Regions from separate parts of the Streptomyces sp. NPDC057137 genome, predicted to be linked through region 3. Evidence: riboswitches for the same ligand, from Rfam matches in the RefSeq annotation. Region 3 holds a riboswitch; each other region holds the start of a gene.

Region 1 (7,307 bases), on a different contig from region 3:
CGAATCGCTGACCGTCTTCACGGTCTCCGTTCTCGCGCTGGCCATCAACGGCGTCGTACGCCGCAGCGGCGAACGCCTGGCCTCGGCGCGCGTCATCGCCGAGGCCGCCCAGCGGGCCGTCCTGCCGACGCCCGCCGCCCGGATCGGCGGGCTCCATGTCGCCGCGCGCTACGAGGCGGCGGAGGAGGGGGCGTTCATCGGCGGTGACCTGTTCGCCGTCCAGGACACGGAGTACGGGGTACGGCTGGTGGTCGGCGACGTACGCGGCAAGGGCATGGGCGCCGTCGAGACCGTGGCCGTCGTCATCGGCGCCTTCCGTGAGGCCGCCGAGCAGGAGCGGTCGCTCGAAGGGGTCGCGCAGCGGCTGGAGCGGGCGCTGGCGCGCGAAGGCACCCGGCGGGACGGGATCGACCTGTTCGAGGGTTTCACCACCGCCGTACTGGCCGAGATCCCGCACGTCGAGGGCATGGTGCGCGTGGTCAACCGGGGGCACCCGGAGCCGCTGCTGCTCGCCCCCGACGGCGGGCTGACCGTGCTGGCCCCCGCCGATCCGGCGCTGCCGCTCGGGATGGGCGAGCTGGGGACCTGGCCGGACCGCGCGGACGAGGTCCCGTACGAGTCCGGGGCGACGCTGCTCCTCTACACCGACGGGCTCACCGAGGCGCGCAACACTGCGGGTGTCTTCTACAACCCGCGCGAACGGCTCGCGGGACGGATCTTCCCCGGCCCCGACGAGCTGCTCGACGCGATCGTCGGGGACGTACGGCTGCACACCGGCGGCGGCAGTACGGACGACATGGCGCTGCTGGCCGTCAGCCGGCCCACCCCGCGACAGCCGGAGCGGCGCCGGACGATGCCCGTCGTGCCGTGACTCGATCGCGTCGTGACCCGTCATGGCCGGACGGGACACGGCGTGCCGTGCGCCGTCATCTCGCCCGCCACGCTGCGTAGTTGAGGCGCACCACTCCGCATAACATTTGACGCACCGTCAGTTCGAGTGTGTGATCGCACACGGCCCGAAGGGCGATCAACTCGCCCGATTCCACCCGCTTGTGTCCCGGTTGGTCCAGGCCGCGTCCGCTAACGATCACCCGGAACAGCTTGGAATAAGCCCCGGTCGTCTATTAACGTTCGATAACGCAGCGCGGTTGTCCCAGCCGTCGAAGAGACGGCACCGTGCGCACGCGCCGAATTCCGCAAGGAAACCGGGGAACCACCAATTGGGGTGAATCGGGCGTCTCTTGCTGCCTCGTGCGGCGAAGAACGCTCGTAGGAGACCTTCCTGCTCCGAACCCGTCAGCTAACCCGGTAGGCGAGAAGGAAGGAAAGGAGAGCGCCCCAGTGGCGTCCAACAGGCCTGCCCCCGAAGCCTCAGCCCCGGTCCATTTCGGTCCCGGGAGCCGGTTCGCCGGTACCGATCGCGCCGACGACGAGGCGAACAGGGGCTGGGAGGAGTGGAATCCCACCGCGGACTCCATCCGTCCCGTACGCGGCAAACACCGTGTCGCCAAGCAGCGCAACGCTCTCGCCCGCAGCTCCACCGTCCTCGGAGTAGGCGTCATCGCCGCGGTCGGCGCGGGAGGCATAGCCTCCGCGCAGGACAAGCCGGCGGTCTCGATATCACTTCCCGACGCGCTCTCGGACAGTTTCCCCGACGCCAAGTCTCTTCCCGGTGTCGGGTCTTTCATGTCCGACGGCGACGACAAGAGTGACGAGACACCCTCTCCGCTCACCACGGCCGGCCTCACCGCGGCGGACGCCCAGCAGGGCACCACCGACTCCGGCGAGGCGCTGCGCGCCCGCATCCTCCAGCAGGCGGAGCAGCAGCAGGCCGAGGCCGACGCCGCCCAGAAGGCGAGCGCCGAGAAGGCCGCCGCCGAGAAGGCCGCGGCCGAGGCGAAGAAGCAGCAGACCGACGCCAAGGAGAAGGCCGCCGAGGAGAAGCGCAAGGCGAAGGAGGCGGCCGAGCGCAAGGCCGAGAAGGAGCGCCTGGAGAAGCTGGCAGCCAGCTTCTCGCTTCCCACCTCCTCGTACACGCTCACCTCTACGTACGGCCAGAGCGGCTCCATGTGGTCCTCCGGCCAGCACACCGGCCTGGACTTCGCCGCCCCCACGGGCACGCCCGCCAAGGCCGTCCACAGCGCGACCGTCAAGTCGGCCGGCTGGTCGGGGTCGTACGGCTACCGCGTGGTGCTGGAGCTCGATGACGGTACGGAGATCTGGTACGCCCACCTGTCCTCGATGACCGTCGCCGCCGGCCAGAAGGTCACCACCGGCGAGACCGTCGGACGCGTGGGAGCCACCGGCAACGTCACCGGTCCGCACCTGCACCTTGAGGTGCACACCGCGGGCGGCAGCGGGATCGACCCGCTGAGCTGGCTCCGCAGCAAGGGACTCACTCCTTAAAAGAACAGGTCGAGCCTCCTAGCTCCGATACGGGTTGTAGCCGCCGTAGTCGATGTACGGCGGCGGAGTCCACACCCGCCCCGTCGCCCGCGCCGCGTACGCCAGCGCGGGCGACGCCATTTCCCGGCGCTGCCACATGTGGTGCAGCAGCTCCTGCTCGCGCTCGGCGAAGTCCGGGTCCGCCGCGCCGCGTCCCGCCCGGTGGCGCAGGAACGCGAGGGCGGTCGCGAACGCCTGGTACTCGCGGACCGTGCGGGCCGCCGCAGGCCCGTACGTACGGCCCGCGACATCGCGCGCCGTCGAGCGCGCCCGCATCGAGGACAGCGCGAGCGGTTCGGTCTCGCCGAGCCAGCCGGCCGCCGCGTACGCGGGCAACTCGGCCGAGACCGTGCGCAGTTCGCGCTGCCGGCTCCATATCGCCAGCCAGGTGAGCAGGGCGAAGGCGGGGACCATGAAGGCCGCGTACACCGCGTAGAAGCCGTACGGGCCGAACAGTGACGAGGAGCCGTTCCACAGCGCGTGCGTGCCCATGGCGAGCGTGAGGCCGAGCACCGGCAGCAGCCAACGGCGCACGCGCTGGCGGCGCGTGGCGAGGGCGGCGACGCCGAAGCCGATGCCTGTCAGGACCGTGAACAGCGGATGGGCGAACGGCGACATCACGACCCGTACGAAGAAGGTCGCCGCGGTCACGGACGCGAGGCCCGAGTTGCCGATCTGCTGGTCCTCGCCGAAGGCGTTGCCGAGATAGAGGATGTTCTCGGTGAAGGCGAAGCCGGTCGCGGTGAAGCCGGCGACGACGACCCCGTCCACGAGACCGGTGAACGACTTCCGCCGGAAGAGGAAGATCAGCAGGATCGCGGCGGCCTTCGCGCTCTCCTCGACGATCGGCGCCACCACCGTGGCCCCCAGGGACTCCGCGCCGGTGGGGTCGGCGGTGGCGGTGGCTATCCACTGGGTCGCGAAGGAGTTCGCCGTGATCGCCACGAGGGCGGCGGCGCAGGCGCCCCAGGCGAAGGCGAAGATCAGATTCCGCCAGGGCCCCGGCTCGACCCGGTCCAGCCAGCGGAAGGCCGCCATCAGCAGCGGCACGGGCAGGGTCGCCAGACCGAGGCCGACGAGAAAGCCCTGCGTGCCGGTCTGTTCCCGGACGAGCGACAGGATCAGCAGACCGCAGATGGCGAGCAGGATGATCACCGCGCCCGCGCGCACCGCCGGGTGCCGCCAGAACGAGCGGTGCGGCCGGTAGCGCCAGCGGGCCCGCTCCGGCACGGCGGCCCACATGTCACCGAGCTGCTGTTGCTGCTCGAACGCGGGGATCGCCGGGTGCGGGTACGGGTGCGGGTTCGGATACGGCTGCGAGTGCGGGAGCGGAGGGATGTGCGGAGGGGCGTGCGGCGGTGGTCGGGACGGTTCGGACACCTTCTGACCCTAACGAGCGCCACCGACATCCCGCGACGGCGCCCGTTCGGTCCCGGCCGACGTCCTACTCGGCCGGAACGCCGTCCGGAACGCCGTCCTCCGCGACGCCGTCCGCGACGTCCTCCGCGACGCGTCGGAAGACCAGGTCGCGTACGGCATGCCCCTTGTCGAGGCCCTGGCCCTCGAACCGCGTGAGCGGCCGGAAGTCGGGCCGCGGCGCGTAACCGTCGTCCGGGGCGGTGTTCTCGAAGGCGGGGTGCGCGGTCAGCACGTCGAGCATCTGCTCGGCGTACGGTTCCCAGTCGGTCGCGCAGTGCAGTACGGCACCGGGCCTCAGCCGGGGCGCGGCCAGGTCGAGGAACTCGGGCTGGATCAGCCGCCGTTTGTGGTGGCGCGTCTTGGGCCACGGGTCGGGGAAGTAGACACGTATCCCGGCCAGCGAACCGGGCGCCAGCATCTCCCGGAGCAGGATGATCGCGTCGCCGTTGGCCACCCGGATGTTGGACAGCCCGTTCCGCTCGGCGAGACGCAGCAGATTGCCCTGCCCCGGCGTGTGGACGTCGGCGGCGAGAATCCCGGTGCCCGGGTCGTCGGCGGCCATCCGCGCGGTCGCCTCGCCCATGCCGAAGCCGATCTCCAGGACGACCGGCAGCCCGCCGAGGAGCGCGTCGAGATCGAGCACCCGCTGTCCGTCGATGTCCAGGCCCCAGGACGGCCACAGCCGCCGCAGGACATCGGCCTGGCCGGTCGTCACCCGGCTGCGGCGCGGCTGGAAGCTGCGGATACGGCGCTCGAAGTGCGATCCGGCGGGGTCGGCGGCCGGTCCCGAGCCCTCGGGGAACATCCGGGACCAGGGGTGGGCGTCGTCGGCGCGCGCCCCGTCACCATCGCGGTCACGGTCGCTGTTCACGTTCATCTGGGTCTCGGACACGTCTTCTCGGGCACGTCGAAGCGGACAGGATCCTGACCGATTCTACGGACCTAGACCCCGTCGGCGTCCTTCAGCATCGTCAGCGCCCGCCTCGCCACCTCGCGGCCGATCGGGAGCGCGGCCGTCGCCGCCGGCGACGGGGCGTTGAGCACGTGCACCGTGCGCGGGGACTCCTGGATCAGGAAGTCGTCGGCCAGCGTGCCGTCCCGCAGCACCGCCTGGGCGCGCACCCCGGCCGTCGCGGGGCGCAGGTCCGCGTCCGTCACGGCGGGCAGCAGCCGGCGTACGGCGGTGGCGAAGGCGCGCTTGGACAGCGAGCGGCGCAGCTCGCCCGCGCCGTAACGCCAGTGTCTGCGCGCTATCCGCCAGGAGCCGGGCCAGCCGAGTGTGCCCGCCAGCTCACGGGGGCGCACGGCGGACCAGGAGTAGCCCTCCCTGGCCAGTGCGGGCACCGCGTTGGGGCCGACATGCACGCCGCCGTCGACGCCGCGCGTCAGATGCACCCCCAGGAACGGAAAGGCCGGATCCGGCACCGGATAGACAAGTCCGCGGACCAGACCGGGCCTGGCCAGTTCGAAGTACTCGCCGCGGAACGGGACGATCCGCATGCCCGGGTCGTCGCCCGTCAGCCGTGCCACCCGGTCGCACTGAAGCCCCGCGCAGTTGACGAGGGCGCGGGCCCTGACCACCTCTCCGGAGGACGTACGCACCGCGACACCCCAGGCCCGCCGGTCGATGACGGTGACCTCGGCGCCGTACCGCACGGACGCGCCCGACGCCTCGGCCGAGTCGGCGAGCCGCGCCGCGACGGCCCCGAAGTCGCACACCCCGGTCGTGCCGACGTGGATCGCGGCCAGACCGCGCACCTCCGGCTCGTACTCCATGATCTGCGCCGGGCCCAGCTCCCGCACCGGGATGCCGTTCTCCCTGCCGCGCTGGACCAGGGCGTGCAGCCGGGGCAGCTCGTCGCGGCCGGTGGCGACGATCAGCTTGCCGGTGACCTCGTGCGCGATGCCGTACTCCGCGCAGAACTTGACCATCTCGGCGGCGCCCTTGATCGCGTAACGCGCCTTGAGGGAGCCGGGGCGGTAGTACACACCGCTGTGGATGACTCCGCTGTTGTGGCCCGTCTGGTGCCGCGCCGGGCCCGGTTCCTTCTCCAGGACCGTCACACGGGTGCCGGGCGCGGCCCGGGTGAGGGCGTAGGCCGTCGACAGACCGACGATGCCGCCGCCGATCACCAGCACGTCGCAGTCGTAGCCGTGCCGGTAGCCCTGCCCGTAGCCACGGCCGCTCACGCGACCCGAGCCGTCTTTCATCACCCGCGCAACCTCCCACCCCGATAGTGCACTGGCCCACTGACAATGCCCTTAAACCACCGAGGTACCACGCGTGTCCCGCATCGTTCACCAAGCATTACGGCGGCGGTCCCACCACCGGCGCATACGGCCACCGGCGTGTAGGGCCCCACCGGCCCGTACGACTTACGCCGGCGCCACCAGCAGCGGGCGTGCCCGCTCCCGCAGCTCCGCGACCCGTGGCTCGTCGCCGTACGGCTCAAGGCGGTGCAGCAGGTCCCGTACGTACTCCGTGGTGCGCGCCGACGAGATCCGCCCGGCCACCTCCACGGCACGGGTCCCCGCCGCGCACGCCGCGTCCAGATTCCCGGACTCCAGCTCGGCGACCGCGCTCACCACCAGGCGCAACCCGTGCGACCGCGCGAACTCCTCGGTCGGCCGCGACAGCGCCTGCTCCGTGAAGCGCCGCATCTGCCGAGGCGCCTTCAGATCGCGGTAGCACTCGGCGGCGTCGGCGGCGAAACGGTCGTACGAGTAGAAGCCCAGCCAGCTGGGATCCGCGTCGCCCGCCCGCGAACGCTCCAGCCAACCCTCGGCCGCCTTCAGCGCCGCTCCGGCCGCCGCCGCGTCGCCCGCCTTCGCGTGCGCGCGCGCCTCCACCAGCCGGAAGAAGCTCATCGTGCGCGCCGTCGCGAGGCCCCTGTTGCGTTCGAGCGCGGCCTGGGCCAGGTCGACGCCCTCGTCGGCGAAGCCCCGGTAGGTCGCCTGGAGGGACATCGAGGCCAGGACATAGCCGCCGAGCGGCACGTCGGCCGCCGCGCGGGCCAGGCGCAGCGCCTGGATGTAGTAGCGCTGCGCGGCCTCCTGCTGACCGGTGTCGAAGGCCATCCACCCGGCGAGCCTGGTCAGTTCGGCGGTCGCGCCGAAGAGTCCGCGGCCGACCTCGTCGCTGTACGCGGCGAGCAGCAGCGGCGCCGCGTCGACCCGCAGACACTCGGGCACCATCGACGAACGCCAGTCCCCGCCGCCGTACTTGGAGTCCCAGCGCCGGGCGTCGGCCGCCGCCTCGCGGAGCTTGGCGACATCGCTGTGGCCCACGCGCAGCGGCGAGACCTCGCCGCCGTCGGCCCCCGGAGGGCCCGTGGGGGCCGCGGTGCCGGGTGGGAGGGGCGACGCGGGCGGACCGGTCAACCCGGGTCCGCCGTGCGCCGCGTGCGCTCTCCGTGCCGCCTCGGCCATCGCCGCGTCCCGCG
Region 2 (7,307 bases), on a different contig from region 3:
GGAACTGGCGGCGGGGCTGCTCGACGCCTGAGCTTCGACGGCACGATGATCCGGCCCTCCCTGACGTGAGCCCCAACGTGGGCCCTCCCTGACGCGAGCCCTCCCCTTCGCCGCGGAAGTCGGCCATCATTCGACACGTCAACGGGGTGACGCCCGGCGCCAACGGCGGGGGCGGGAGCGGGAGTCAGGGCGTGCCCGCGCAGTCGGTCGGGTCACGGGACGGCCCTCAGGGCACCGTCACCGGCAGTGTTGTGCGCTCGGCTTTCTCCAGCCAGTCGGTGTACCAGCGAGCGAACGTCAGCGGCGTACCGTCGTCGGCGAGAAGCGGGGCGAGGTCGATGTCGTCCGCCCGCGCGTCGGACCACATCGTGCCGCGGTGAATGCCGCTGATGACCAGCCATTCCCTCTGGGCACAGCCCTGGTGAGAGACCACGACGGCGCCGACCGTGCGCTCCGGGGCGAACATCACCGGCTCCCAGCGCTCGTCCCACGCCTCGATGGCGTCATCGAAGTCCTCGATGGCGTCGAAGTCCTCTTCCTCCGGACGCTGGGCCACCAGTTCAGCGAGAACCTTCGGGTCCGGCCCCCGGTCGGGAAACGGCTCGGCGAGTCTGGACAGATCGGCCAGTTCGGCGCCGTCGCCCTCCCATCGCCACCGCCCTTGCACCCGCCGTACCGGGAACAGACCGTGGGCGGGCCCCGCGCGACCCGCGCCGACGTCGAGGAGGAAGGTGCGGTACTCCTCCGGCAGCCGCACGCCCATCTGCGCTTCGAGGTCGGCCAGTTCACCCCGGGTGAGAGGGTCCTCCATGATCCACCCGTGGCTCGGCGCCCCGAACACCTCGCCGCCCGTGGGCCGGGCACCCAGCGCCTCGACCCGTTGGCGTACGCCCGCCCACCATCGATCCGTCATGCCTGGACCGTATCCACCGCCACTGACAGTCGAGTTGCGCGACGTGGTCCGGCCGGCCCACTCGGCGCGTGACCAAGGGGCGCGTCCGCGCGGTAATGCGTTGTCCGGCTTCGAACGGGCGTCTAGTGTCGCGTCCATCGACGTGTAGCTCAGTAGTAGAGCGCCGGGCTTCGGACCCGGAGGGCGCAGGGGCGGTACCTGCCACGTCGGCTTATGAACGACGACGCTGAGCAGCAGCATTCCACCGGGTCCGGCGGACCCGGGTCCTACCCGCAGGGTCTGATGGCGCGGGCATTCCTGACCTCGCTGACCCATGGTGACGCCGAAACCCGGCGCCGCGCCGCGACCCGTGTCGAACGCTGGCGGGCCGTGCTCGACGGGATGGCCGACGGGCGGCTGGACATCGGCTCGCGCACCCCGGTCGCCGGGTTGCCCGCCTGGGTGACGCCGGAGGTCGTACGGGGCGGATTCGCCACCTCGGCCGCGAGCGCCGGGGGGCCGCTCCAGCCGTACGAGGCCGAGGCCGCCGGCCTGGCGGGCGTGCCCGCCGATCGGCGGGCACTCTTCGCGTACTGCCTCACCGAACTGGGCCTGGCCCTGCTGTACGCGCTGCTCGACAGTGGCCGCTACACCGTCGCACTGCCCGAGGAGGCCGCGCTGCTGACCGTGGCCTGGCTGGTGCGGGCCGGCGACGTGGGCGGGGCGCTGGAGCTCGTGGATGTGCTGGAACCGTTCGCCGGCCAACTGCGGTTCACGCCCCGCCCGTCCGCCCTGCCCGTGCCGGACGTACGGGCGGTCCACCGGCGCACGGTCGGTGACGCCGGTGCTTCCCTGGCCCGTCGGCGGCCCAACGCGTCCGTCGAGACGCAGCGTGAGGCGCTGACCGTCTGGCAGCCGTTCGGCGACGAACTGCTCGCCCTCTGGCTGGAGACCGCCGGCCTCGGCCGCGTACTGGACCGTGTCCCCGACGACACCTGGCGGGAGCGCGGCGCCGTGCTTCTGCGTCGCTACCGGGATCTCGCCGAGGCCCACACACGCTGCACCAAGCACCGTGACCCGAAGGAGAACCTGGGCATCCTGCGCGGCGCCCTGGAGGAGACGGTCGCCGGCCGGCCGCTGGACGCGCGGCGGCTCGGGCTCCTGCGGCACGCGGTGGAATCCATGGTGCGCCGACGGGGCCTGCCGGGGTCCGCCCGGCACAGGGAACTGCGCGCCTGCCAGGCCGCGCAGGCGGCCCAACCCTCGCACCACGCGCTGGCCCAACTGGTGGCGCGCCGACTGTCCGTGCTCCCGCAGGAGGCGGGCGCCGCCGATGTGGCACCGCTCATCGCGGACGTCTCCGCGCGGGAGGCCGCCGAGACGGGGCTGGACGCGGGGGTCGCGGTCCCGGAGGGGGTGCGGCGCGTTGTGGAGGGTGCGTTGAGCGCGCCGATCGGCACGCTCGTGGAGCGTGGCGTGGTGCCGTCGGCCGAGGTACTGGCCGAGCTGGTGCCCCAACTGGTCGCGGTGACCGGCTCGCACGGCTACCCGGACGAGGCGCTGCGCACCCTGATGGCCGCGAACTATCGCGCGTTCCGCAACCGCCGCTCGCTGCTCCTGCTCAATCTCGCGCGGCAGGTGCGGGTCGAGGAACTGCCGTGGGTACGGGCGGTGGAGCACCGCGTCGACAAGGCGAGCCAGGAGCCGACGCTCACCGCGCTGCGCCAACTCGGCGAGCTGGCCGTGCAGGCGTTTCCCGGCACGCTCCTGCCCAACCCACTGGTGCGCGAGTTCGGCGTACTGGGCAGGCAGGCCGAACTCGGCGCGCCGTTCGTCGAGGAGTTGGCGTCGGACATCTTCATGGGCACTTTCACGCCCAAGTATCTGACGGCCGCGCGGATCGCGGCCGAGCTTCTCCGTGGCACGTTGTACGAGCGCTACTACGGCATCGACTACGCGGCGGTCCGCAATCTCGCGATCACCGAGGTGGGTGAGGCGCTGACCTCCACGTACGGAGCGCGTACGCACGCGTCTCCCGGGTTCGCGAGGCTGTGCGCCGAGCGGGCCGGCGAGGTCCGGGGCGGATCCTGGTCGGTGGCCGCGAACGGCAAGATCATCGAGCAGGCTCAGATCCTCACCACCCACAACCTGGCCACCCTCGTCAGCCGGGTCGGTATCGCCCCCGAGCCCGGCTGGGAGGATCTGGCGGGCCGCTGCTTCACCGTCGTGTGCCGCTTGACGGCGCGGATACACGGCAACCCGCGGCCGCTGTCCACCATCAAGGACGTGGCGTACGCGTGGCGCCAGATGATGTTCCAACTGTCGCTCTGCGATCCCGCCGCACAGGCGCGGGTGATCGCCCTGCTGGACGAGGAGGCGGCCGGTCATCCCGGCCATGTCGCGGCCCGGCTCGCCCCGGCGCTGACCGGCCTGCGCCAGGTCGCGGCGGGCGGCACGGCGGACTCGGGCGGCGGACGCCGTCTCCTGGGCTGGACCACGGAAGCTCACTGGCTCCGCCGGGAGCCCCCGAGCTGATCGAACGGGGCTGGCCAGCAGGAGCCCGGCGTCGCCCGCCCGGCCGGGCAACGGCCGATCGCCGGGCGGGCCGCGGGTGCGGTCCGGCCGGCGATCGGCGGACAGACGCGGCTCGGGAGCCGCGCGACGTGGTGGTCGGGTCTGTCAGTAGGGGCCGTTGACGTTGTCGATCGAGCCGTAGCGGTCGGCCGCGTAGTTGCACGCCGCGGTGATGTTGGCGACCGGGTCGTAGCTGTCGGTCGACGTGCCGGGCACGTGGTACGCCTCGAACGTCGGGTCGATGACCTGGAGCAGGCCCTTCGACGGTATGCCGGCCGCGGCGTTGGAGTCCCAGTTGTTGATGGCCTGGGGGTTGCCTGCGGACTCGCGCATGATGTTGCGGTGGATGCCGTCGTACGAGCCGGGGATACCGTTCTGCGCCATGACGTCCAGCGCCTCCCGGATCCAGCCGTCGAGGTCGTTGGTGTAGGACTTGGCGGCGGTCTGGACGGCTTCGGCGGGCTTGGCCGTCGAGGCGTTCTCGGTCGAGGCGGTCGGGGCGGCCGCCGCCTTGGGCGCACCGGAGAGCTTCAGCTTGAGGCCGGGGCGGATGAGCGACGGGTTGTCGCCGATGGCGTCGCGGTTGGTCTTGTAGAGCGCCTTCCAGCCGCCGCTCACGGAGCGGGCGTCCGCGATCTTGGCGAGGGACTCGCCCTTCACGACGGTGTGGGTCACCTTCTGGGCGGCGGTGACGGCCGACGGGGCCGCCGTGACGTGCTGCGGGGCGGGCGCGGCGCCGGCCGTGGTGGCGGTCAGCAGGGGCAGGGCGAGTGCGGCACCGCCCGTGCCGACGGCGATGAGCCGGTGGGCGAGCGGGATGGTGCGGGAACGGCGGTGCTTACCCTGTGCGGGCATGACGAGGTCCTCTCCGTCGCCTGCGAGGTGAGCTGTCGGGTTCGGGCGGGAGATGCCCGGCCGCGCTGTGGGCGCGGCTTCACCCCAAGCCGGTCCGGTGTACCGGATCGGCGACTTACCTGGGTCCCCCGCTCCTGCCGTACGTGAATGGTTGGATGCGGTTTCCGGACAGCGGCAGGATTCGGCGTTCTGCCCGGAATGACGAGAACGTAAGCGAGAACGTCCGGGCTGAACAAGTCCTGAATTCACAGCGCCAGGTCATTCGCGGATCGGGCGGCGATCAATTCGAATTCCCACGCGGCGGTTCAGGTCTCAACTTTCCTTTCCAGCGCGGGAGGTGGGCGGGCGGGCGGAACACGCGGCCCGTCGACCCTGTGACACACATCACGGGCTTTCCATGCAACCACGCAATCACAACACCGCCCAGAAACGGACAAGTTAGGCGTGGAATACCCATAACGACCAGACCCGCAAAGCGGACAAATGATTCCTTTCCGCGACCGGGAGGCGAGTGGAGCCAAGTGGAGGTGAGCGGCCCGCGCCTGGGTGAATCCACCGTCGGCGGCATACCAACAGCCTTTGTTCACTCCTGAATTCGAAACCGGCCCTTCGCCATGCGAATGCGGCGGCGCCCTCCGGCGGAGGGTTCGGGGGGTGGGTCGGCCGACGTCGGCAGCGGATGCGCACCAAGGGGGTTCTCTTCGGCACATGGCGTCATGGCGCGACTACAGGGAGTCCGGTCAACGACTCGGCGCCTCCCGTCGCTCCCCTCACAGAGCGGCACGGAAGGCGCCGAGCGGGCTCACGCCCCGAGGATTTGTCTGGAAAGTACCCTTTTGTAGGCCGATTCTAGTTGGCGGCCTGCTTCGTGCCGGGGCCGCCGGTGATCACGAAGCTCGATCCCGGCTCGATGAGGACATCGCCCTCGGCCGAGTTCGAGATGGTCACGTTCGTGAGCGTCGCGTTGCCTCGGGCGCCGCCCATCGCCAGGATGCCGGAGCCGTTGTTGGACTTGTCGATCGTGACGTTGCTGATCTCGACGTCGGGTACGTTGCCGCCGCCGTTCTTGAACTGAATGCCGTCATAGGTGGAGTCGGAGATCTCGGTGTCCCTGATCTTGACTCCGGTGATGTCCCGGCTCGCCGGGAAGATGGTGATCGCGCCGAACTCCTGGTCCTCGTTCCAGAAGGCGCCACCCGTGCGGTGGAGCGCGTTTCCGGTGAGCAGGGTCTCGCCCGAGAAAGGCAGGGGGTCATGGTCGGTCGCCAGCATGATGCCGGGATAGTTGGCGGTGTCGGCGATCAGGTTGTTCTGTACCTTGTTGCCGTAACCGCCGTATATCGCGACGCCGTTCGCCCGCCAGGGCAGCTGAATGGTGTTGTTGGTGAACGAGTTGTCGTGCGCGATGTCCACCGCCGGGTCCTTGACGTACCGGTTGGCCCAGACGGCGAGCGAATCGTCACCCGTGGTGCGGAATGACGAATTGTCGACCAGCGAATTCCGCGTGCCGTTGGTGAAGTTGATGCCGTCGGCGTACGTGTTGCGAATCCGCATTCCGCTGAATTCGAGGCCGTCGGCGGGGCCCCAGAGCGCCTGGATGTTGTCGTAGTCGCGGCCGACCCAGACACCCACGTTGGCGTGCTCGATCCACACGTTGGAGATCTTGGTGTTCTGACCGAAGCGGCCGTTGAGGCCCACTCCGCCCTCGGCACCTCCGCCGCCGCGGATCCGGCCGGAGCCGAAGATCGCGATGTCGGAGATCTGGGTGTTGTCGTCGATGTCGAAGCCGAAGTTGCCCTCGTGCGGATGGTTGATCCCGCCCGCGTTCTGCGGCTCGGTCAGCGTGTAGAGCTGCGAGTGCCACATACCGGCGCCGCGGACCGAGACGTCACTGATCCCGATCTGGTTGTACTGCCCCTGGTTCTGCGGGTCGTCGGTCAGGATCTTCTGCTCCTGACGCCACTGGCCGGCCGGGATCCAGACGCAGTCGATGTCGCCGTTCTGGTCGGCGGTCACCGCGTCCTGGATGGCCTTGGTGTCGTCGTTCCCGTCGTCGGGGACGGCCCCGTACTCGGTGATCGAGGTGCACTCCGCCGGCTTGGCCGCCGGGGGCGCCACCTGCTCCAGGTCGACCAGGTCGACGATGTAGAACTGGGCGGTGTCGTCCGCGTCGCGCTGGAGCTTGAACTTGGTGCCCGCCGGATAGCTCTTCTCCAGCAGCGCGTGCGACTCGTCGAACAGTCTGCGGGCGTCCGTCTGGGGCGTGTTGGTCAGCGACTCGGGGTCGTCGGTGTTGCCGTACAGCCAGCTGTGCTTGGACGACAGATCCAGCTTCTGTACGAAGGTGCCGTCGGCGTAGAGGCTGATGGTGGCGTCGATGCCGCCGCCGCCAGGCGCGTCGGGTATGGAGTTGCGTACGACGATCGAGTTCGCCGCGTTGGTGGAGGTGAACTCCACGAACTCCCCGGAGTTGTCCAGCCGCACCGATTTACGGCCGGACGACTCGCTGGCGAAGTTGGTGTGACCGAAGGTGCGCTTCGCGTCCGCCTCCAGCAACGTGCCGTCGTAGTCGGCGGTTTCGGCCTCGTACTCGGTGTACGGGAGGGTGGCTCCGCGCTCGGCCGCGGCCGGTCGTGCCAACGTGTCGTCGGCCTTGGTGGGCGCGCCGGCCGCCGACGCGGAGGCGGCGGGCAGGAGTCCGACGACGAGCAGGCCGGTCATGGACATACCGGAGATCAGACGTCGCCTCAGGTGCTTCGACTTCATGGTGTCCTCTGTTTCCGTGGGGTCGACAGAGTGAGCAATGCCGGTCCGTGGTGGGGGTGGACGGCAGGACCACGATCAAACGGGACAGAACGACTGCCCCGATCTTGCAAGAGAACCGCAAATAATTGAGCTTCACCGTTCAGGTCCTGCGATCAGGCAGTCAGAGTTTTCAAGCATGTCACGGGTTTGTCAACAGCTCGCGTCAGACGCCGACTTGGCA
Region 3 (7,307 bases):
CGGCGGTGCACCGGCTTCATACCGTCCCGGGCGTCCGGCAGGGCGCGGGAGTAGATCACCGAATACGCGTACTCAAGGAAGGAGCCCTGCATTTCATCGACCACGTCGATGTCGAGGATCTTCTCCTCGAAGTCCTCCGGCGGCGGGGTCTTCGTGCTGCGGCGGGCCATCGCTGCTGCGGCTCCTTCACAGGTCTGTGCGGGTCTGGGCGGACAACTTGAGGAACTGACGCCGACCATTGTGGCCCGCCGCACCGACAACGCGGACCTCGACCCGTCGTTGAACGGTCCGAGGCGCCGTTTCCGGCGACCCGGAGCGACCCGACGGAGGGCCCACTGAGACTCGTCGGGGAGCCGACGGAGCGGCGAGCACCGCCCGATGGCGAGTCCTCGCCGCTTCGTCCGACCCGGGAACTTCGCCACGCGTCTCCACGCTTGCATACAGTGGCAGGACTTCTCCATATCGCGATCGAAGGGACGTACATGCCCATGGGTCACACGGCCACAGCGCAGGCCGGTTCCGGCGGCCTGACAGCGACCGAGCACCGGCTCGCCAACGGACTGCGCGTGGTGCTCTCCGAGGACCACCTGACCCCGGTCGCCGCGGTCTGCCTCTGGTACGACGTCGGCTCCCGCCACGAGGTCAAGGGCCGTACGGGCCTCGCCCACCTCTTCGAGCACCTGATGTTCCAGGGCTCGAAGCAGGTCAAGGGCAACGGTCACTTCGAGCTGGTGCAGGGCGCCGGCGGCTCGCTCAACGGCACCACCAGCTTCGAGCGCACCAACTACTTCGAGACCATGCCCACCCACCAGCTGGAGCTCGCCCTCTGGCTGGAGGCCGACCGCATGGGCTCGCTGCTCTCCTCCCTGGACGACGAGGGGATGGAGAATCAGCGCGACGTCGTGAAGAACGAACGCCGCCAGCGTTACGACAACGTGCCCTACGGCACCGCGTTCGAGCGCCTGACCGCGCTCTCCTACCCCGAGGGCCACCCGTACCACCACACCCCGATCGGCTCGATGGCCGACCTGGACGCGGCGACCCTCGACGACGCGCGGCAGTTCTTCCGTACGTACTACGCGCCGAACAACGCGGTGCTGTCGGTCGTCGGCGACATCGACCCCGAGCAGACGCTCGCCTGGGTCGAGAAGTACTTCGGCTCGATCCCCGGCCACGACGGCAAGCAGCCGCCGCGCGACGGCTCGCTGCCCGACACCATCGGCGAGCAGCTTCGCGAGGAGATCCACGAGGACGTCCCGGCGCGCGCGCTGATGGCCGCCTACCGGCTGCCGCAGGACGGCACCCGCGAGGCCGACGCCGCCGACCTGGCGCTCACCGTCCTCGGCGGCGGCGAGTCCTCCCGCCTCCACAACCGCCTGGTGCGCCGCGACCGTACGGCCGTCGCCGCCGGATTCGGGCTGCTGCGCCTCGCCGGCGCGCCCTCCCTCGGCTGGCTGGACGTGAAGACGTCCGGCGGCGTCGAGGTCCCGCAGATCGAGGCCGCGGTCGACGAGGAGCTGGCCCGGTTCGCGGCCGAGGGCCCCACGGCCGAGGAAATGGAGCGCGCCCAGGCCCAGTTGGAGCGCGAATGGCTCGACCGGCTCGGTACGGTCGCGGGCCGCGCGGACGAACTGTGCCGGTTCGCGGTGCTGTTCGGTGACCCGCAGCTGGCGCTCACCGCCGTCCAGCGGGTGCTGGACGTCACGGCCGACGAGGTGCGCGCGGTGGCCGAGGCCCGGCTGCGCCCGGACAACAGGGCGGTGCTGGTCTACGAGCCGACGACCGCCGACGACGAGGACGCCGCCTCCGACGAGATCACCGACGAGCACGAGGGGGCGGACCAGTGACCGACGCTGCCGTGACCATGGAGTTCCACCCGCAGCCGACGGCCGGGGAGGCCAGGCCCTGGGCGTTTCCCGCGCCCGAGCGCGGCGCGCTGCCCAACGGCCTGACGGTGCTGCGCTGCCACCGCCCCGGCCAGCAGGTGGTGGCCGTCGAGATCTCCCTCGCCGCGCCGCTGGAGGCGGAGCCCGAGGGACTGGACGGCGTCGCCACGATCATGGCCCGCGCGCTGTCCGAGGGCACCGACAAGCACACCGCCGAGGAGTTCGCCGCCGAGCTGGAGCGCTGCGGCGCCACGCTCGACGCGCACGCCGACCACCCCGGCGTCCGGGTCTCCCTGGAGGTCCCGGTCTCCCGGCTGCCCAAGGCGCTCGGTCTGCTCGCCGACGCCCTGCGCGCGCCGCTGTTCTCGGAGAGCGAGGTCGGCCGGCTCGTCACGAACAGGCTGGACGAGATCCCGCACGAGCAGGCCAACCCGGCCCGCCGCGCGGCCAAGCAGCTCTCCAAGGAGCTGTTCCCGGTCACCTCGCGCATGTCGCGCCCGCGCCAGGGCGCCGAGGAGACCGTCGGACGCATCGACGCGAAGGGCGTCCGCGCCTTCTACGACGCGCACGTCCGCCCGGCCACCGCCACCGCGGTGATCGTCGGCGACCTCACCGGTGTCGACGTCGACGCGCTGCTCGCCGAGACCCTCGGCGACTGGACGGGCGACACCTCGGAGCCGCGCCCCGTGCCGCCGGTGACCGCCGACGACACCGGCCGTGTGGTGATCGTGGACCGGCCCGGAGCCGTACAGACCCAGCTCCTGATCGGCCGGGTCGGTCCCGACCGGCACGACCGCGTCTGGCCGGCCCAGGTGCTCGGCACGTACTGCCTGGGCGGCACGCTCACCTCCCGGCTCGACCGGGTGCTGCGCGAGGAGAAGGGCTACACGTACGGCGTGCGGGCCTTCGCGCAGGTGCTGCGCTCCGACCCGCAGGGCACGGGCGCCTCCATGCTCGCCATCAGCGGCTCCGTGGACACCGAGTCGACCGGGCCCGCGCTGGACGACCTGTGGAAGGTCCTGCGTACGCTCGCGGCCGAAGGGCTGACGGACGCCGAGCGCGAGACGGCCGTGCAGAATCTGGTCGGCGTCGCGCCGCTGAAGTACGAGACGGCCGCGTCCGTCGCGGACACGCTCGCCGACCAGGTCGAGCAGCACCTCCCGGACGACTTCCAGGCGCAGCTGTACGCGCGCCTGGCCGAGACCGGCACGGTCGAGGCGACGGCCGCCGTCGTCAGCGCCTTCCCGGGCGACCGGCTGGTCACGGTGCTCGTCGGGGACGCCTCGGTGATCCGGGAGCCGATCGAGGCCCTGGATATCGGCGAGGTGAAGGTCGTCACCGGCTGAGGCCGACGACGACCGCCCGTCGGATCAGTACGCCCCTCGGATCAGCACGGACGTCGGAACAGCACGGACGTCGGAACAGTACGGACGTCGGAACAGCACGGACGTCGGAACAGCACGGACAAAGGGAACCCCGGTGACGAACCAGTCGCCGGGGTTCCCCGCTATGTCCGCATTCATGAGGAGGTTGCCTGAATGCCCTGTGGCGTGCGCTACAAAAGGGCCTGTCTGTTTGGTGATTGAAAGATGACCCCTTTAGCGTCGGTCCGGCTGTCCGCCAGAGCCCGCCGCATCCGCGGCACCGGACAGCCATCGCCGAGTCCCCGTCAGGCGCGAGCCTGGGGAGCCGGGGACCCATTCATGTCCCTGGGGTGAATCGGGGGCCTTCGCGCGATCCGCGGAGGAGCCCGTAGGAGACCTTCCTGCTCCGAACCCGTCAGCTAACCCGGTAGGCGAGAAGGAAGGAAAGGACCAGCCACTTCATGGCGTTCACCCGTGCCACCGGGAAGCACCGTGCCCCGAGCCGAATGACGCGCCGAGGCGCGAAAATCGCCGGAGTCGCGACTCTCACCGCCGCCGGTGTCATCGGCACCCTCGCATCCCCGGCGCTCGCCGCCGACGTGGAGGCGGCCGTCGCCCAGGACACCGCCCCGGCCACCCCGGCCCGCGCCATCGTCATCGACGACTCGCTCGCCGCCACCATCGACGCCCAGGCCGACGCACAGCACCTGGCCGCCCAGAAGGCCGCGGCAGCGAAGGCGCGGGCGGAGGCCGCGGCCCGCGCCAAGGCCGAGGCGAAACGCAAGGCGGAGGCCCGCGCGAAGGAGCTGCGCGAGGCAAAGGAGCGCGTGGCACGGGCCGCGGAGCGCGAGCGCCTCAACTCCTACCGACTCCCGGTCGCCGGCTCCTCGGTCACCACCGGCTACCGGACCGGCGGCGCGCTCTGGTCCTCCGGCAGCCACTCCGGCATCGACTTCCGCGCGGCGTCCGGCACTTCGGTCGTGGCCGTCGGCGCGGGCACCGTCGTCGAGGCCGGCTGGGGCGGCGCGTACGGCAACAACGTCGTCATCCGTATGAACGACGGCACCTACACCCAGTACGGACACCTCTCCTCGATCGGCGTCACCGTCGGCCAGAGCGTCACGCCGGGCGCGCCGATCGCGCTCTCGGGCTCGACCGGCAACTCGACCGGCCCGCACCTGCACTTCGAGGCGCGGACGAGCGAGGAGTACGGCTCCGACATCGACCCGGTCGCGTACCTGCGCGCGCACGGCGTCAGCGTCTGACCCTCTACGCGCGGAGAACACGACGAAGGCCCCGGCGTCCTGCCGGGGCCTTCGTCGTACGTGTGCGGCTCGGTGCGTGTGCGGCTCAGACGGTCTCAGACGGTCTCAGACGGTCTCGGGCAGCTCGTCCAGGCCCTCGGCGACCAGCTTCGCCAGCCGGTCCAGCGCCACGTCGGCGCCGTCCGCGTCCGAGAACAGGACGATCTCCTCGCCGCCCTGCGCGCCCAGTCCCAGCACGGCGAGCATCGACGCCGCGTTGACCGGGCTGCCGTCGGCCTTGGCGATCGTCACGGGAACGCCGGAGGCCGTGGCGGCACGGACGAAGATGGAGGCGGGACGGGCGTGCAGGCCCTCGGCCCAGCCGACGTTGACGCGGCGCTCAGCCATGGTGTTGCCCTTCAAAGTCACAGTTGTTGTCTAGACCAGTGTCTCATGTGCCCCGTAACGGGCCGATGAGGCACCCCCAGCCTGCCCCGGCCGCGCAGCCGCCGCTACCGGTGCGCGCGCCGTAGGCTCTCCCCATGACGCCGCCGTCGCAGCACGCGTACCCCGCTCACTGGGAAGCAGACGTGGTCCTGCGCGACGGGGGCACCGCCCGCGTCCGGCCGATCACCACCGACGACGCCGAGCGGCTGGTCAGCTTCTACGAACAGGTCTCCGACGAGTCGAAGTACTACCGCTTCTTCGCGCCCTACCCCCGGCTCTCCGACAAGGACGTCTACCGGTTCACCCACCACGACTACGTGGACCGGGTGGGGCTCGCCGTCACCGTCGGCGGCGAGTTCGTCGCCACCGTCCGCTACGACCGCATCGACGGGCGGGGCATGCCCGCCTCCGCCCCCGCCGACGAGGCCGAGGTCGCCTTCCTCGTACAGGACGCGCACCAGGGGCGCGGGATCGCCTCCGCGCTCCTCGAACACATCGCCGCGGTGGCGCGCGAGCGCGGGATCCGGCGCTTCGCGGCGGAGGTGCTGCCCGCCAACAACAAGATGATCAAGGTGTTCCGGGACGCCGGGTTCACCCAGAAACGCAACTTCGAGGACGGCTCGGTCCGCCTCGTCCTCGACCTCGAACCGACCGCCGAGTCCCTCGCCGTCCAGCGGGGCCGCGAACAGCGCGCCGAGGCGCGCTCCGTGCAGCGGCTCCTCGGCCCGTCGTCCGTGGCCGTCGTCGGCGCCGGACGCACGGCGGGCGGCGTGGGACGGGCGGTGCTGCGCAATCTTCTCGACGGGGGCTTCACGGGACGTACGTACGCGGTGAACCTGGCCCTGCCGCCGGAACTGGCCGCGATCGACGGCGTCCCCGCCGTACGCTCCCTCGCGGAGATCCGGGAGCCCGTCGATCTCGCGATCGTCGCCGTCCCCGCCGAGCGGGTGCCCGAAGTCGTCGCCGACTGCGGCGAACACGGCGTCCAGGGCCTGGTCGTCCTGTCCGCCGGATACGCGGAGAGCGGGCCCGTCGGGCGGGAGCGGCAGCGCGCGCTGGTGCGGCAGGCGCGTTCGTACGGGATGCGGGTCATCGGGCCCAACGCGTTCGGCGTCATCAACACGTCGCCATCCGTCCGGCTGAACGCCTCGCTCGCGCCCGAGCCGCCCGACCGGGGGCGGATCGGCCTCTTCACCCAGTCGGGCGCGATCGGCATCGCGCTGCTCGCCGGGCTGGTGCGGCGCGGCGCGGGCCTGTCCACCTTCATCTCGGCGGGCAACCGCGCGGACGTCTCGGGCAACGACTTCATCCAGTACTGGCACGACGACCCGGACACCGACGTCGTACTGCTGTACCTCGAATCGATCGGCAACCCACGGAAGTTCACGCGTCTGGCGAGGCGTACGGGGGCGGTGAAGCCGGTCGTCGTCGCGAAGGGCGCGCGGCACAGCGGCAGCGCGCCGCCGGGGCACGCGGTGCCGGTCACCCGCATCCCGGAAGCGACGGTCTCGGCGCTCCTCAGCCAGGCGGGCGTGATCCGCGTGGACACCGTCACGGAGCTGGTGGACGCGGGCGTCCTGCTCGCGACCCAGCCCCTGCCTGCGGGGCCGCACGTCGCGATCCTCGGCAACTCGGAGTCGCTCGGGCTGCTCACGTACGACGCCTGCCTGACGGAGGGCCTGCGCCCGCTGCCCCCGCTCGACCTCACGACGTCGGCCCGCCCGGAGGACTTCCGTACGGCACTGGCCACGGCACTGGCGGACCCGGACTGCGACGCGGTCGTCGTCACGGCGATCCCCTGGGTCGGCGAGAACGGCTCGATGGAGTCGGGCGACGGCGAGGTCCTGGCGACGGCGCTGCGCGAGGCGGCCTCGATGTCGCCGGCGAAGCCGGTGGCGGTGGTCCACGTGGAGATCGGCGGCCTGGCGAAGGCGCTCTCGGCGGCCACGACGACGGGGCCCCGCCCGGGGCCGATGCCGGGCGCCGCGGCCGACAGCGGCCAGGCCGCCGAGACCCCGAACCCGGCGGCCCCGGCCACCACCCCCGCCCCCGAAGGCCCGGTCGCCCGGCCCGTGTCGGTGCCCGGCACCGTTGCCGCGCCGCCCCGCCGGTCGGCCGACGGCACCGACCCGGCAGCCGGCACCGCTCGCGACCCCGGCCCCGCCCCCGGCCGGATCCCCGCCTACCCCGCCGCCGAGCGGGCCGTGCGGGCGCTCAGCCAGGCCGTCACCTACGCGCAGTGGCGGCGGCAGGCCGCCGAGCCCGGCAAGGTGCCCGAGTACGACGACATCGACGAGAACGGGGCCGCCGGGCTCATCGAGGCGATGCTCGGAGCCGCGTCCCCCGACCCGCGGGGGACGAGCCTC
Region 4 (7,307 bases), on a different contig from region 3:
GCCGCCTCCACCGCCAGTTGCCGCAGGCTCCGCTCCGGCTCCACGGCGACGACCTCGGAGACCGCCGCCGGGTAGTGCGCGAAGTTCAGCCCGTTGCCCGCGCCGATCTCCACGACCCGGCCCGACAGACCCGTCAGCAGCTCCGCGCGGTGGGCCGCGATGCCGGCGTGGGCATCGGCGGCGACGCTCGCCCGCGCGTAGTAGCGCGCGAAGACGGGGTGGTGGACGGAGTCCTTGGGGGCCTTGCGGTTGCGTAGGTGCATAGGGCGGATCTCCTCCGGCTTACAGGGCGTCACCATGATTCTTCCCTGTACGGCCGCGCTGAGCGGCCCACGGAACGGAACTCGTTACCGTTCGGCCGACGGGCCGGCCGACATGTCAGGTGACGCGGCGGGCCGCGCCGTACCCGCCGCGAACCGCGCCGCGTCCCAGCCCCCGCCCAGCGCCGGACCCAGCCAGTCGCCCGCACCCGCACGGAACCGCGCCGGGGCCAGCGCGCCCGCGCCCTCCGGTACGGCCCCGAGCAGCGGCGCACCCGCCACATCCGGCAGGTCGGCCAGATTGCAGCGCGCCGCCAGATCCGGCACGGCGGGCCAGCTGCCGATCACCACCCCCAGCGCCGCGAGCCCGCGCGTACGCAGCGCCTCGGCCGTCAGCGCTGTCGCGTTCAGCGTGCCGAGCCCGGCGGGCGCCACCACCAGTACCGGGGCGTCGAGCAGCCGCGCGGCATCCGCGAGCGTCCCGCCCTCGTGGTCGAAACGCACCAGCAGACCGCCCGCACCCTCGACCAGCACCAGGTCGTGCTCGGTCGCCAGTTTCGCGGCCGTCTCCGCGATCTCCTCGGGCCGTACCGGCGGCGCGCCGGCGCGCGCGGCCGCAGTCGCGGGCGCCAACGGCTCGGGAAAACGGGCCAGTTCGACCGTCGTGACGCCGCCCGCCAGACGGATCACCTCGTCCACGTCGCCCGACTCGCCGGGCGCGACACCGGTCTGCGCGGGCTTCAGCACCGCGACCGTACGGCCCCGGGCCAGTGCCACCGCGGCGACGGCCGCCGTGACGACCGTCTTGCCGATCTCCGTCCCCGTCCCGGAGACGATCAGTACCGCCATCTCAGGCCTCCCGCGCCGCCGCCGCCACCGCGCGGCAGATCCTGGCCAGGTCGTCGTCGTCCGTCACGTACGGCGGCATCGTGTAGACGAGGTCGCGGAACGGCCGCAGCCATACGCCTTCGCGCACCGCCGCCCGTGTCGCCGCCGCCATGTCGACCTCGTGGTCCAGCTGTACGACGCCGATCGCGCCGAGGACGCGCACGTCCTTCACCCCGGGCAGTGACGCCGTGTCGGCGAGGCCGTCACGCAGCCCCGCCCCGATCCGCTTGACCTCGCCCTGCCAGTCCTGGCCGAGCAGCAGGTCGATCGAGGCGCACGCCACGGCCGACGCCAGTGGATTGCCCATGAAGGTGGGGCCGTGGGCGAGGACGGGCACCTCGCCGCGCGAGATGCCCGTCGCCACCGCCGATGTGCACAGCGTCGCCGCCATGGTGAGATAACCGCCGGTCAGCGCCTTGCCCACACACATCACATCGGGGGAGACGCCCGCGTGCTCCGCCGCGAAGAGAGTGCCGGTGCGGCCGAAGCCCGTCGCGATCTCGTCGAGGATCAGCAGCACGCCGTACTCGTCACAGGCCTCGCGCAGCACCCGCACGTACGCGGGGGAGTGGAAGCGCATACCGCCCGCGCCCTGCACCACCGGCTCCACGATCACGGCGGCCAGTTCGTCGGCGTGGCGGGCGACGAGGGCGCGCAGCTGGTCCGCGTACGTCTCGTCGAACGGCTCGTCGAACGATCCGCCGGCCGTCTCGGCGTCGGCCGGTGGCGCGTCCGCGAAGATCTGGCGCGGCAGGACACCCGACCAGAGCCCGTGCATACCGCCCTCGGGGTCGCACACCGACATGGGCTGCCAGGTGTCCCCGTGGTAGCCGCCGCGCCAGGTCAGCAGTCGCTGCTTGGCCGGGCGGCCCAGCGAACGCCAGTACTGGAGGCACATCTTGACGGCGACCTCCACCGACACCGAACCCGAGTCGGCGAGGAAGACGTGCTGGAGCGGTTCGGGGGTGATCTCCACGAGCCGGGCCGCCAGCCGGACGGCCGGCTCATGGGTGAGCCCGCCGAACATCACGTGGCTCATCCGCGACAACTGGTCGTCCGCGGCCTTGTTGAGGACCGGGTGGTTGTAGCCGTGGATCGCCGACCACCAGGACGACATGCCGTCGACCAACTCGCTCTGCCCGTGGGCCGGTTCGGCGAGCCGGAGCCGTACACCGGAGGCGGACTCCACGACCAGCGGGTCCGTGCGGCCGGGCATCGGGCCGTACGGATGCCAGACATGCGCCCGGTCCAGCGCCAGCAGCTCGCCCGGACCGAACGCGTCAGGCATTGGGCGCCAGGTCCGTACCGGCACCACGCCGCCGTACGGTCACCAGATCCGTACGGGCGGACGCCGCCTCCGCCTCGGCGGGCGCGGCACTGTCCGTCGGACCGCACGCACTCGCGCACCCGCCGCCGCCCCGGTGTCCGGGCAGCGTCGTCGTGTCCGTGCCCTCCACCTCGAACCCGGCGTCCGCGATCATGTCCAGGTCCGCCTTGCCCTCCTGGCCCTCACTGGTGAGGTAGTCGCCGAGGAAGATCGAGTTGACCAGGTGCAGCGCGAGCGGCTGCATCGTCCGCAGATGCACCTCACGCCCGCCCGCGAGCCGCACCTCCACGTCGGGGCAGACGAACCGCACCATCGCCAGGATGCGCAGCGCCCGCTGCGGAGTCAGATTCCACTCCTCGGCCAGCGGCGTGCCCTCGAAGGGGATGAGGAAGTTGACCGGCACCGAGTCCGGGTCCAGCTCGCGCAGCGCGAAGACCACGTCCACCAGGTCGGCGTCGCTCTCGCCCATGCCCGCGATCAGCCCGGAGCAGGCCGACAGGCCCGCGCCCTGCGCGTGCCGCACCGTCTCCACCCGGTCCGCGTAGGTGTGGGTGGTGGTGATGTCGCCGTACGTGGCCTCGGACGTGTTGAGGTTGTGGTTGTACGCGTCGGCGCCCGCCGCCTTCAGCCGCTCCGCCTGGCCGTCCGAGAGCAGCCCGAGACAGGCGCACACCTCGACGTCCGCGTTCTGCTCCTTGATCGCGCCGATGGTCTGCGAGACACGGTCTACGTCCCGGTCCGTCGGCCCCCGGCCGCTCGCGACCAGACAGACCCGCTTCGCCCCGCCGGCCACTCCGGCCGCCGCGGCCCTGGACGCCTCGTCGGGCTTCAGCCAGGTGTACTTGAGGATCTCGGCCTTGGACCCGAGCCGCTGCGAGCAGTACGAGCAGTCCTCGGGGCAGAGCCCGGACTTCAGATTGACCAGATAGTTGAGCTTGACCCGCCGCCCGAACCACTGGCGGCGCACCTTCCCGGCCGCGGCCACCACTTCGAGCAGATCGTCGTCGGAGGTCGTCAGCACGGCGAGCGCTTCTTCGCGCGACGGCAGCTCGCGCCGAAGGCCCTTCTCCACCAGTGTGTTCAGCAGGTCCATGGCGCCGATCCTGGCCTACGGCGGGCCTCCGGGCCAAGGATGAATCCCACAAGACAGGTGCATTCAGGTGTGTGTATGACCACACCCGGAGCGCGTCCGTCGGCAGTTAGGGTCTGTGGGCTGCCTACAAAAGGACCCGAGCCGTGCCAACCGAGCCGCCCGTGCCGAGCACGCCGTCACCGTCGACGCCGCCGGACCCGTTCGGCTGGATCGACGACGAGGCGCGCCACCGCGAACGGTCCGGTCTCGTCCGTACGCTACGGCCCCGCCCCGCCGACTCGGCGCTGCTGGATCTCGCGAGCAACGACTACCTGGGCCTCACGCACCACCCGGTGACGACGGGCGCGGCGGCGGAGGCCGCGCGCCGCTGGGGCGCGGGCGCCACCGGCTCGCGGCTGGTCACCGGAAGCACCGCCCTGCACGCCGAACTGGAGCGTGAACTGGCCGACTTCTGCGGTTTCGAGGCCGCGCTCGTCCTGTCGTCCGGGTACGCAGCGAACCTCGCCGCCCTCACCGCGCTCACCGCGCGCGGCTCACTCCTCGTGTCGGACGCCGCCAACCACGCCTCCATCGTGGACGGTTGCCGGCTCTCGCGCGCCGAGACCGTGGTCGTACCGCATGCGGACCCGGAGGCCGTGGACAAGACGCTCGAAGCACACACGGGCGTACGGGCCCTGGCGGTCAGCGACTCGGTCTTCTCGGTGGACGGCGACGCGGCGCCGCTCGCACGGCTGGGCGAGGTGTGCCGTACGCGAGGCGCCGCCCTGCTCGTGGACGACGCGCACGGTCTCGGTGTGCTCGGCGACGGCGGCCGTGGCGGCGTGCACGCGGCGGGTCTGGCCGGCGACCCGGGTACGGTCGCCACCGTCACGCTCTCCAAGTCGCTGGGCAGCCAGGGCGGCGCGGTCCTCGGTCCGGCCCGGGTCATCGACCAACTCGTCAACACGGCGCGGTCGTTCATCTTCGACACCGGCCTCGCCCCGGCCGCCGCCGGCGCCGCGCTGGCGAGCCTGCGGCTGCTGCGCGGGGACCCGTCGCTGGCGGTCCGGGCGCGCGCGGTGGCGCACGCGCTGCATCTGGGGCTGACCGGGGCGGGGTTGACCGCCGTACGCCCCGACGCGGCCGTCGTCTCCGTCCGGGCGCCGTCCCCGGGCGCGGCCGTGCGGTGGGCCGCCGACTGCCGGGCGGCGGGGCTGGTGGTGGGCTGCTTCCGGCCGCCGTCGGTGCCGGACGGGATCTCCCGGATCAGGCTCACGGCCCGCGCCGACCTGACGGACGTTCAGGTCGGGGCGGCACTGGCGACGATCGTCGCGACCGCGCCCGCCGGGGCCGTGTCACCGGCCGGTTGAGCACCTCGCGAACCCCCTGCGCACATCCCCGCGCGCATTCCCGGGCGTGGCCTCGCCTGTCGGTCGCCGGGACCGGAAACTTGAGCCCGCTCAAATACGGTCTCGCGTAGCAGGGTTCACCGCTTAGAGCGACAGAGGGGGCCATATCCCGGCGGATCGCCCATGCGCCGGGTGTCGTTGGTGGCAGTGTGGCGCGAAGCGCAATCCGGGGACGTACTCGCGGGCATCAGCCATAGGTCGGTCTGCGTCCCGGTGGGAAAGGGACAGCGTCGCCATGGCAGACCATCAGGAAGCATCCGTCACCCTGCCGAGCGATCCGGCCTCGGTACCGGAGGCACGCAGATACGTCGCACGTGTTCTCGCCGAATGGGGTTTGCCGGGTGACGAGGACACCGCCGAAACGGTTCGCCTGATCATCTCGGAGCTCGCGACCAACGCCGTACAGCACACTTTCGGCAGGTCACCGACCTTCACGGTCGACCTCACCCTGGAACGCGACGAGGAACTGCGCGTCGGAGTCACCGACAGCCACCCGCGGTGGCCGAAGCGGCTGCCGGCCGCGGTCCAGCAGGACAACGGCCGCGGCATGGTCATCATCCGGGCGCTGACCACCGAGTACGGCGGCCGACTGTCCGTCACACCCACGGCGGACGGCGGCAAGACGGTCTGGATCACCCTGCCCTGGACGGCCCGGACCCAGGTCGAGTAGGGCCGGGGCCGAGCGGCCGCGGGACCGCCGGGCGTCAGCCGACCCGGCCGTACCAGACGCTCTTGGACCAGATGCGCTGGAGCCGCACCACCTGGCCGCTCTTCGGCGAGTGCCACATCTTGCCGCCGCCGGCGTAGATCCCGACGTGGTAGACGCTGCTGCCGGAGTGGAAGAACACCAGATCGCCCTGTTTGCGGCTGGAGGCCGCGATGTGGCGCGTCCGGTTGTACTGCTGCTGAGCGGTACGTGGGAGCTTCTTGCCGGCCTTCTTGTACGAGAAGAGCGTCAGGCCCGAACAGTCGAACCGGTGTGGACCCGACGCCCCGTACTTGTACGGCGCGCCCTTCTTGGAAGCGGCCACATCCAGCGCCTTGGCGGCGACCGGTTGGGCGTGGGCCTCCGACACGGCGCCGGGCGCCAGCATGGTGCCGCCCACGGCGGCGAGGAGGGCCGAAGCGGTACCGGCCCGGGAGAGCAGCGACGGGACATGCGTCTGCGCGAACATGCGCAACCCTTCGTCAGCCGCCTGTGAAGGATGACCTGTCGGGTTCGGACTGGCGAAGATGCCCGGCCGCGTGTGCGGCTTCACCCCGAGGAGCGGTCCATGGTCGGGCCGCCCCGAACTGCTCGGGTCCTCCACTCCTGCCGATCCACTCGTGTCGACCAGGCATCCGGAGCGGCGGCAGGACTCGGCGTCCACCCGGACCGCCCCGCCGAGGTGGCGGGGGCTTGTCGTCCCACGGATCTTGACGCGGCCTCAGCGCGATTCCGAGTTGAAACGGCCTTATGTGACTCTCATCACGTATGACCCATTTGGGTTGGTGCGGCCGATTCAGTGAACGGTTCATATGACTGCTCACGCGCTGTACCTGCGACGTAGCGATGCGTTACGGCCGGACGGCCGATCGCCCGTCGCAAGTTGCCGGCCCGCGCGCGACGGGCGGGTCGATACGCCGAACGGGCAGCCAAATGCCTTACGGGCGCGTCGGAACGGACGTGTCGGCGCGGGAGGGCGCGCCGCCGGGCCGTAGCGCGGCCCGGTGCCGTGTGCGGGACACCTCACGTCACCTCGCGTCACCTCGCGCCGCTTCAAGTCGGCGGTTCGGGAGGCATGGTGACACGCCCGGCCCTGCGCTCCCCGTCGAGCACCCGCAGCGTACGGTCCAGGGTCGGGGTGTGCAGCTCCGTCTCGCCCCGCGCGTGCATCAGCGTCAGCGCGTCGCGCAGTTCGGCCGCACCGGCCACCAGCGCCTGCGCGGCCCGCAGCGCGCTGTACGTGTCGTCGGCCCGCGACGGGTTGATCCGGCCCAGCAGGTCGACGACCCGGAGGTAGCTGTCCACGAAGTCGCCCTCGGCGCGGGTCAGTGCGGGCAGCGGCGGCAGTTCCGGCGGCAGCATCGGCCGTTCACCGGGGGGAGTTGAAGCCGAGGGACGCCCTGCGGTCCTGCGCGACCTGGTCCACCAGGCCGTACTCCATGGCGCCCGTCGCGTCGAAGATCGTGTCCCGGTCGATGTCGGCGTCGATCCGCTCGACGCTCTGACCGGTGTGCCGCACCAGCGTCCGGGCCATCAGGGCACGCAGCCGCAGCAACTCCTCGGCGTGGATGGCGAGATCGGACGGCTGGCCGCGCAGGGGCTCCTCGATGCCCGGCTGCTGGAGGACGACGCGCGCGCCCGGCAG

What was found. Region 3 has a riboswitch for cyclic di-AMP ahead of ACFT9I_RS38845 (M23 family metallopeptidase). Riboswitches for the same ligand answer to the same signal wherever they lie in the genome.
Positions count from the first base shown of each region.
Region 1: another riboswitch for cyclic di-AMP. It lies ahead of ACFT9I_RS34955 (M23 family metallopeptidase); the one in region 3 lies ahead of ACFT9I_RS38845 (M23 family metallopeptidase).
Region 2: another riboswitch for cyclic di-AMP. It lies ahead of ACFT9I_RS11315 (transglycosylase SLT domain-containing protein); the one in region 3 lies ahead of ACFT9I_RS38845 (M23 family metallopeptidase).
Region 4: another riboswitch for cyclic di-AMP. It lies ahead of ACFT9I_RS27320 (C40 family peptidase); the one in region 3 lies ahead of ACFT9I_RS38845 (M23 family metallopeptidase).

Region 1 covers NZ_JBHUUW010000075.1:14,998-22,304, forward strand. Annotated here, with positions in the region: gene ACFT9I_RS34950 (PP2C family protein-serine/threonine phosphatase) at 1-871, shown strand, start outside; cyclic di-AMP (ydaO/yuaA leader) riboswitch at 1,176-1,330, shown strand; gene ACFT9I_RS34955 (M23 family metallopeptidase) at 1,342-2,406, shown strand; gene ACFT9I_RS34960 (PrsW family intramembrane metalloprotease) at 2,425-3,687, opposite strand; gene trmB (tRNA (guanosine(46)-N7)-methyltransferase TrmB) at 3,890-4,669, opposite strand; gene lhgO (L-2-hydroxyglutarate oxidase) at 4,807-6,075, opposite strand; gene ACFT9I_RS34975 (sporulation protein) at 6,241-7,307, opposite strand, start outside.
Region 2 covers NZ_JBHUUW010000010.1:63,993-71,299, reverse strand. Annotated here, with positions in the region: gene ACFT9I_RS11335 (hypothetical protein) at 1-31, shown strand, start outside; gene ACFT9I_RS11330 (SMI1/KNR4 family protein) at 227-913, opposite strand; tRNA gene ACFT9I_RS11325 (tRNA-Arg) at 1,052-1,123, shown strand; gene ACFT9I_RS11320 (hypothetical protein) at 1,127-3,427, shown strand; gene ACFT9I_RS11315 (transglycosylase SLT domain-containing protein) at 3,572-4,321, opposite strand; cyclic di-AMP (ydaO/yuaA leader) riboswitch at 4,326-4,518, opposite strand; gene ACFT9I_RS11310 (right-handed parallel beta-helix repeat-containing protein) at 5,171-7,087, opposite strand.
Region 3 covers NZ_JBHUUW010000111.1:5,281-12,587, reverse strand. Annotated here, with positions in the region: gene ACFT9I_RS38860 (DNA topoisomerase (ATP-hydrolyzing) subunit A) at 1-170, opposite strand, end outside; gene ACFT9I_RS38855 (M16 family metallopeptidase) at 483-1,847, shown strand; gene ACFT9I_RS38850 (M16 family metallopeptidase) at 1,865-3,232, shown strand; cyclic di-AMP (ydaO/yuaA leader) riboswitch at 3,533-3,699, shown strand; gene ACFT9I_RS38845 (M23 family metallopeptidase) at 3,712-4,515, shown strand; gene ACFT9I_RS38840 (HPr family phosphocarrier protein) at 4,621-4,902, opposite strand; gene ACFT9I_RS38835 (GNAT family N-acetyltransferase) at 5,037-7,307, shown strand, end outside.
Region 4 covers NZ_JBHUUW010000041.1:54,082-61,388, forward strand. Annotated here, with positions in the region: gene ACFT9I_RS27290 (class I SAM-dependent methyltransferase) at 1-263, opposite strand, end outside; gene bioD (dethiobiotin synthase) at 348-1,109, opposite strand; gene ACFT9I_RS27300 (adenosylmethionine--8-amino-7-oxononanoate transaminase) at 1,111-2,436, opposite strand; gene bioB (biotin synthase BioB) at 2,429-3,568, opposite strand; gene ACFT9I_RS27310 (8-amino-7-oxononanoate synthase) at 3,712-4,917, shown strand; gene ACFT9I_RS27315 (ATP-binding protein) at 5,192-5,626, shown strand; gene ACFT9I_RS27320 (C40 family peptidase) at 5,661-6,131, opposite strand; cyclic di-AMP (ydaO/yuaA leader) riboswitch at 6,135-6,306, opposite strand; gene ACFT9I_RS27325 (hypothetical protein) at 6,716-7,024, opposite strand; gene ACFT9I_RS27330 (ATP-dependent Clp protease proteolytic subunit) at 7,032-7,307, opposite strand, start outside.